Regions from separate parts of the Variovorax sp. 10L426 genome, predicted to be linked through region 1. Evidence: riboswitches for the same ligand, from Rfam matches in the RefSeq annotation. Region 1 holds a riboswitch; the other holds the start of a gene.
What was found. A riboswitch is a leader RNA that binds a small molecule or an ion and turns the genes downstream of it on or off. The one in region 1 is predicted to bind glycine.

Region 1 (3,748 bases):
TGAGCGAAGGGAAGAGGGGCAGGACGGATGTCGACATGGATGGAGGGCTCAGGAGGGCAGGGGACTGGGATTAGCTCAGTTTTCGGCTGCGAACTTTTCGTACGTGGTGTCGTCGAGCAGGCTTTCGAGTTGCGTCACCTCGCTGACGCGCGCCTTGAAGAACCAGCCTGCGTCCATCGGCGCGCTGTTGGCGAGCGAGGGGTCGGCGCGCAGCGCTTCGTTGACTTCAGTGATTTCGCCGGAGACCGGCATGAAGACGTCGGCGGCGGCCTTGACCGACTCGACCACACCCGCGACCTCGCCCTGGGCGAAAGTCTTGCCCACTTCAGGCAGATCGACGAAGACCACGTCACCCAGTGCGTCCTGCGCGTGGACGGTGATGCCGACGGTGACGAGCGTCGCGTCCGCTTCCTGGCGAACCCACTCGTGATCCTTGGTGTACTTGGTGGTCATGAACAAAAGCTCCTTGAGATAAGAAATCGGAACGAAATCGGCAGGACTTGAAGATCGGGTCTCAGCCGCGGAAATAGCGCGCCGGGACGAAAGGCATGGTGCTGACTTCCATCAACACCGGCTTGCCGCGCACCATCGCCTGGATGCGCGTGCCGGGCTCGGAATAGGCCAGCGCAACGTAGGCCATGGCGACGGGCCGGTCGACCGTGGGACCGAGCAGTCCACTGGTCACCTGGCCGATGGCGAGGCCTTCGAAGGATTCGAGCAGCGTGCCGTCGCGCACCGGAACACGCTCCAGCGCGACGAGGCCCACGCGTTTGCGCTTGAGGGTGTCGTGGTCGAGATGGCCCGCCGTGCCGTCCGCGGCAGTGAGTTGCGCCAGCACCTTGGCCGCGCCCGGGAAGCCGCCTTCGCGCGCACCACCGGACCGTCGCACTTTCTGCATGGCCCAGACGAGCGAGGCTTCGACTGGCGTGGTCGTCTCGTCGATGTCGTTGCCGTAGAGGCAAAGCCCGGCTTCGAGCCGCAACGAATTGCGCGCTCCCAGGCCGATGGGCTTGACCTCGGGTTGCGCGAGCAGCAGCCGCGCAAGGCGTTCGGCGTCCGCGGCGCCGACGGAGATCTCGAAGCCGTCTTCGCCGGTGTACCCGCTGCGGGTCACGAAAGCCGGAATGCCGCCGATCTGCACGGCGCCACCGGTCATGAAGACAAAGCGCTCGACGCCGGGCGACAGACGCGCCAGCGTCGCGCCAGCCTGCGGTCCCTGGAGCGCGAGCAACGCGTGGTCGGGCATCGGCAGGACCTGGCAACGGTGCCCGATCTTCGCGGTGATGTGCGCGATGTCGGCCTGCTTGCAGGCGCCGTTGACGATCACGAACAGCGAGTCGTTGCCCTCGTTGAAGAACATCAGGTCGTCGAGGATGCCGCCGTCGTCATTGAGCAGCAGTCCGTAGCGCTGCTTGCCGGGCGCCAGGCCGATCACATCCACCGGCATCAGCGTCTCGAAGGCGGCCGCGGCATCGGGGCCCGACAGGCGCAACTGGCCCATGTGGGAAATATCGAAGAGTCCCGCAGCCTCGCGCGTGTGCTTGTGTTCGGCCATGAGGCCCGCCGGGTATTGCACGGGCATCGAGTAGCCGGCGAAAGGCACCATGCGCGCGCCAAGCTCCACGTGCAGTGCGTGAAGCGGGGTCTTCAGAAGATCGTCAGTCGATGCGGAGGCCAAGGCACTCTCCAAAAGGGGGCAGTCCAGATCCATGGCCGAAGCCATGGGCCACCCCTGCTGTCCGCTTTACCTGAGAGATTCACCCCACGATCGGGGCTTGCTCCTTCGGTGGACGAGTCCGTCGTCGCGACGGGTCGTCTCTCTCCAGCAAGGAAACGCCCTGAATGCGGGCGCTTCGCCAGTCCTTTTGCCTGAGCGTTCGGGCCCGTGCTTCGATGGGACCTGCGCCTTCGGCGGCCCCGACGCGGCGGGGCTCTCTCCTGACTGCGCGAGTGTAAGGGATCGAAGGCGTGCCCAACGGCGAATTCAGTGAAGTTGCTGCACCGGAAGAAGCCTGTCGATGCGTTCAGTTTCAAGTTTCAGTATTTGCGACGCATCAGGTATTCGATGCACTCGAAGAATGCCTCGCTGAGCAGGGCCAGCACCGCCGCGGGTATGGCCCCGGCGACCAGCAGTTCGCGATCGTTGAGTGCCAGGCCGGTCACGATGCGTTCGCCGAAACCGCCCGCGCCGATGAAGGCCGCGATCGTCGCGGTGCCGATGGCGATGGTCGTCGCCGTCCGCACGCCGGCAAGGATCGTGGGGAGCGCGAGCGGCAGCAGCACCACCCGCAGGGTCTGGCCGCCGGTCATTCCCAGCGCGGTCCCTGCCTGCCGCAACCCGACCGGGACTTCGGCCAGGCCGGTGACTGTGTTCCGCATGATCGGCAAGAGCGAATAGAGCGTGAGCGCGATCAGCGCCGGCACCAGGCCGATCGCGCCGACGGCCGAGATCAGGATCGCCAGCAGTGCGAGCGAGGGAATGGTCTGCAGCAGGCCCGTGAGCCCCAGGACGAGCGCACGCGCGTTCAGGTGCGGAAAAACGAGGACTCCCACCGGCACCGCGATCAGGATGGCGACCCCGACCGAGACCGCCACCAGGAGCAGATGTTGACGCGCGAGGCGGACAAGGTCGGGGCCGAACAGCTTGGCGAGGAAACCCCGTGCCGCGGCTTCCTTGGGGAGGGCGGAGCCGGTTGTCTTGGCGGCGGGTGCCTGGGCGACGATCTTGCTCTGCGCCAGGAAGTCACGCGCGATCGCGTCGAACGCCACGCCCTGCAATTCGGCACGCGCATTCATTGCGATCATGGCGTGCTCGTCGACGCGGCCTTCGAGTTTCTGCAGTGCCGCCCACGCCTTGGGCAATCTTGTCGGCACGTCGAGCCGGTAGAGCACCACCGCGTCGTAGCGAGGGAAATATTGGCGGTCGTCCTCGAGCACACGGAGGCCGAGATGATCGATCTTGGCGTCGGTGGTGTAGATGTCGGTGACGTCGATCTGCTTCGCCGCGATGGCGTCGTAGGCGAGCCCATGATCCAGCCCCGTCGGCGTCTGTGTGAAACCGTATCGCGCAGCCAACCCTTGCCAGCCGTCGGCGCGGCCGATGAACTCGTTCGACAGTCCGAGCTTCAGTTCAGGATGGCTGGCGAGGTCGCTCAGGCTTCGCACGCCGAGGCGGTCCGCATCGGCCGCGCGCATGGCGAGCGCATAGCCGTCGTTGAACCCGAAGGGAATCGCGGCGCCCAGGCCCAGCGGCCGGAGCGCCGCGTTCATGTCCTCGAGCGTCATCGACTGAGGACTCTTGAGGATCTCCAGGGCGATGGTGCCGGTGTATTCGGCATAGAGATCGATGCTGCCGGAACTCAAGGCCTCGTAGACGATGGCCGTGTTGCCGAGTCCCTGCCGGACCACCGGGGGGGCGGCGGTATGCGGCGCCGCGGTCTGCGCGAGAACCTCTGCCAGGATGTACGACTCGGTGAATCGCTTGGAGCCGATGCGAAGTTCGTCGGCCCCGCCTTGCGCGTGCGACGGCATGGGGTTGCCCAGAAGGCCCAGCAGGCCCAGGCAAGCCAGGGAGGTGAGCCAGATTCGGCGCAGTGGACGCATCGACCCAGTGTATCGGCGTCATGGCGGCGAGGACCATCCGATGCGCAGGCTCGTTCTCCTACAAAGGATCGTGCGCCGTGCCGATGCTGCGCTGCAGCGGATGAACGCAGAATGAACAAGTGCGGATCAACTATGTTCGACGCGG
Region 2 (3,748 bases), on a different contig from region 1:
GGCCCGGGGCCGGGCCGAACCCAGCGAATCTGCGATTGCGCTGCAACGCTCCGAAGCGGATTCGGCCTATGCGCGACGAACAGAAGGCGGCTGGTCCCGCCTGCGCGCAAAGGTGCGTCATCGCATCGCCAAGCTGCTCGACCGAGCCATTGGCGAACCGGCGAAACGCGACCCGCTTGAGCACATGGTGCGTCTCGCCGCCTACAGCCGCGAGAGCGCACGTGCGCTGCGTGACGAGGCCGGCATGTCGCAACGGCCGCGCTCGAACGGGCTCATGAACTTCTTCACCGACGCCCAAGCCTTCCATGGGCGCATGGCCCGCGCACCCCACTGGTCCGAACTCGGCTGCGAGGAACGTCTGCTCTCCGCCGAAGAGGCCACGGGCCTGGAGCCTGCATTGCATGCCGTCGGCAGCAAGCTCGCCGGAGCGACTTTCTCGCTCGAGGACCCGGCACGCGATCCCGCCCAGTTCGCGGCAAGCATCGTCTTTCTTTGCCGCGCGGCCGGTGTGCGCTTCATGATGAAGCACACCGTGGTCTCGCTGAAGACGCGTGACGGCCGCATCAGTCATGTCGACCTGCTGGATGCACAAGGACAACCCACCACCGTGCGCGCGCAGTCCTATGTTCTCGCCCTGGGCGCATCGAGCGTTCCGCATGCGGAAGACCTTGGCATCGACATGCCGCTGAATTTCGTTCGCGAGTACATCGCCACGATGCCGGTCAGGGACGCCGCGCACGCACCGCACATCGTGCTGCACGACCGACAGGGCAAGCTTCGAATCGCACGCGTCGAGAACGCCAACGGTGTCTATCTCCGGGTTTCTTCCACCGTGCGCGTGAGCCATGACGAGCAGAGCGAGCCAGACTCGGACCGCTTCGAAGCGATCCTCAGGCGCATCGAGGCGCTGTTTCCCGGCATGACTGACACCGCGCAGGCTTCGTTCGAAACCGCCATGCACGCGGTGAGCCGCAATCGGCTGCCAATGGTCGGCAAGACGCGAGTCCCCAACCTGTTCCTCAATACCGCCCCGGGCACGGCGACATGGACGCACGCCTGCGGCGCGAGCAAATCGATCGCCCGTATCGTCAGCGGCTTGCGGCCCGAACTCGACTTCGCCTTCAGAGGGCTGTAGCCAGCCGGGCGCGGCGCCCCTACAATCGCCGCACTGCAGGAGAGCGGGCCGCTTGGCGGCCCCACCGAAGGCGCAAACTCCCATAAACGCTCAGGTCGGCTCGCACAAACGAGCCTGTACTGCACCAACTGTCAGAGCCGTCTGGAGAGCCATCACACCACGTGATGCACCGAAGGAGCAAACCTGTTGCGGGCGCAACGGGTGAATCTCTCAGGTACCGAGGACAGGGGGAGCGGCAACTTGGACGCACGGTCCGGTTGCTTTTCTTTTTCACAGCATCCGTTTCCGTTCGAGCCAAGAGCTGCAACCTTCGAGGGTTCTTGAAATGCGCGTGATCGTTCTTGGCGCCGGCTTGCTCGGCGTGACTTCGGCTTACTTCCTCCAGCAACTCGGCCATGAAGTGACCGTGATCGACCGGCAGGCCACACCTGCTGCCGAAACCAGCTTCGCCAACGGCGGCCAGATATCAGTGAGCCATGCCGAGCCCTGGGCCAATCCGAGCGCACCGCTGAAGGTGCTGCAATGGCTCGGCAAGGAGGACGCTCCCCTGCTCTTCCGCCTCCGCGCCGACATGCGGCAGTGGCTCTGGGGACTGCAGTTCCTGCGCGAATGCACGCCGGCGCGCACCCGCCACAACATCGAGCAGATCGTTCGCCTGGGCACCTACAGCCGCGAAACGCTGCAGCAACTGCGCCGCGACACCGGCATCGCCTACGACCAGCGGACCCAGGGCATCCTGCACTTCTATACGACGCAGAAGGAATTCGACGCCGCTCTGGCGCCAGCCGAACAGATGCGCGCATTGGGCTGCGATCGCCGCGTCATCTCGGCAGATGAAGCAGTGAAACTTGAGCCCGCGCTGGCGCACGTCCGCCCGCAACTGGCCGGCGCCACCTACACCGCCGAAGACGAATCGGGCGATGCGAACCACTTCGCGCGCGAACTCGCAGCGTTGGCCAAGGCCGCAGGTGTTCGCTTCCTGATGAGCCACACCGTGACCGCTCTTCGTGAGGCCGGCGGAACGATCGACCATGTGGAAGCGACCGATAGCGAGGGCCGGTTCCAGCGCATCCGGGGCGATGCCTTCGTGCTGGCCATGGGTTCCCTGAGCCCGCTGCTTGCCGCGCCGCTGGGCATCCGCCTGCCGATCTACCCGGCCAAAGGCTATTCGGTCACGATGCCGGTCGTGGACGCGCCCAAGGCCTACCAGGTGTCGTTGACCGATGACGAATTCAAGCTCGTCTTCTCGCGCTACACCTCCGAAACCGGCGATCGGATGCGCATCGCAGGCACGGCGGAGTTCAACGGCTACGACCGCGACCTGAACCGCGTGCGCTGCGAAGCCATCGTGCGACGGGTCGAACAATTGTTTCCGGGTGCCGCCGACGCCACGCAAGCTCAGTTCTGGGCCGGGCTGCGCCCAGCGACGCCGAGCAACGTGCCCCTGATCGGCGCGACGAAACTGCCGAACCTGTTCCTCAACACCGGCCACGGCACGCTGGGCTGGACCCATGCCTGCGGCTCGGGCAAGTCGATCGCACGCATCGTCAGCGGTCTCGCGCCCGAGGTGGATTTCAGCTTCACCGGCGCGCGCGCAGAAACGAAGCCTCAGTCGTCGCTGGTGAAGACCGTCAAGACGCCGGTGTAGCCATACAGGTGGTGCCGCGCAATCTCGCCGGCGGCGAAGAAGCCGACCAGCGGCACATCGCCCAGCGCGTGTCGCACGATCTGCAACTCGGCGCCCGGCGCGCCGAAGTGCGGGCCGCCGCGGCCTGAGCAACTCACGTAGACGGCACCGGCGATGCGGCGGGCCGGATGCGGCGCCGCTTCGGCCTCGCCGGCCGCCACTGCGCGCGCGGTGGCCAAGGTTTGCTCCTCGGGCTCCAGTTCCTCCCGGATTTCGGCGCACACACGCATGAGGTCGGAGCGCGCGGCCTGCGCGTTGCGCCGGCAGAAGCTCAAGCGCATGCCGACTTCGGCCACGTCGGCAATCGCCACGCCGCGACGCGTCGGGTCGAGGCCAATGATGTGCCGCACCCGGACATCGGCACCCAGGTCGCGCGTACGACGGACGCCGTCGCTGCCGGCCTCGGCCAGCCCCACCAGCGTGGCACGCACCGCGTCCACCGCATGCTCGGGCGCGTCGAGGGATACGTTCAGATCGTCCAGCAGCACATCGAGTGCAGGCTCGCCATCGAGCGTCAGCAGCAGGTTGCCGTCGACCTCGGTGATTTCACGCTCCTCCGACACGGGTTGGCAGCCCTGCGTGACGCGCGACACCAGACGCACGCCTTCGCCGAACACCACGCCCGACAAGCCCCCCGAGAAAACGCCGCCCACGGCGCCATGTCCCGGGATGTTGCCGTTGCCGCCGACCGCGAACTGCAAGGAGCCGGCGCGCCCGGACGAGAGACCGCCGAACAGGTAGCCGGTGTCGGTGCGATCGGCCATCTCGGCGATCAGTTCGCCGAGTTCCGGCGTGCGCGGGTCCGCATGCACGAGCGCCGTGTTCGCCGCGAAGCCGCTCATCTCCGAATTGGCCAGAGGCGCCACGCCGGAGAACACGCGGTATTGATCGCTCGGCAATTCGCAGAGCATCAGGCTGAGTGCCGG

Region 2: another riboswitch for glycine. It lies ahead of AC1DHL_RS21425 (D-amino acid dehydrogenase); the one in region 1 lies ahead of gcvT (glycine cleavage system aminomethyltransferase GcvT).

What each region holds. Positions count from the first base shown of each region.
Region 1 covers NZ_JBFTJF010000004.1:155,063-158,810, forward strand. The annotation lists gene gcvP (aminomethyl-transferring glycine dehydrogenase) at 1-37, opposite strand, end outside; gene gcvH (glycine cleavage system protein GcvH) at 76-453, opposite strand; gene gcvT (glycine cleavage system aminomethyltransferase GcvT) at 515-1,711, opposite strand; glycine riboswitch at 1,726-1,836, opposite strand; glycine riboswitch at 1,852-1,951, opposite strand; gene AC1DHL_RS07350 (ABC transporter permease/substrate-binding protein) at 2,038-3,531, opposite strand; gene AC1DHL_RS07355 (alpha/beta fold hydrolase) at 3,723-3,748, shown strand, end outside.
Region 2 covers NZ_JBFTJF010000015.1:63,931-67,678, forward strand. The annotation lists gene AC1DHL_RS21420 (FAD-dependent oxidoreductase) at 1-1,135, shown strand, start outside; glycine riboswitch at 1,162-1,262, shown strand; glycine riboswitch at 1,267-1,372, shown strand; gene AC1DHL_RS21425 (D-amino acid dehydrogenase) at 1,461-2,783, shown strand; gene AC1DHL_RS21430 (FIST signal transduction protein) at 2,744-3,748, opposite strand, start outside.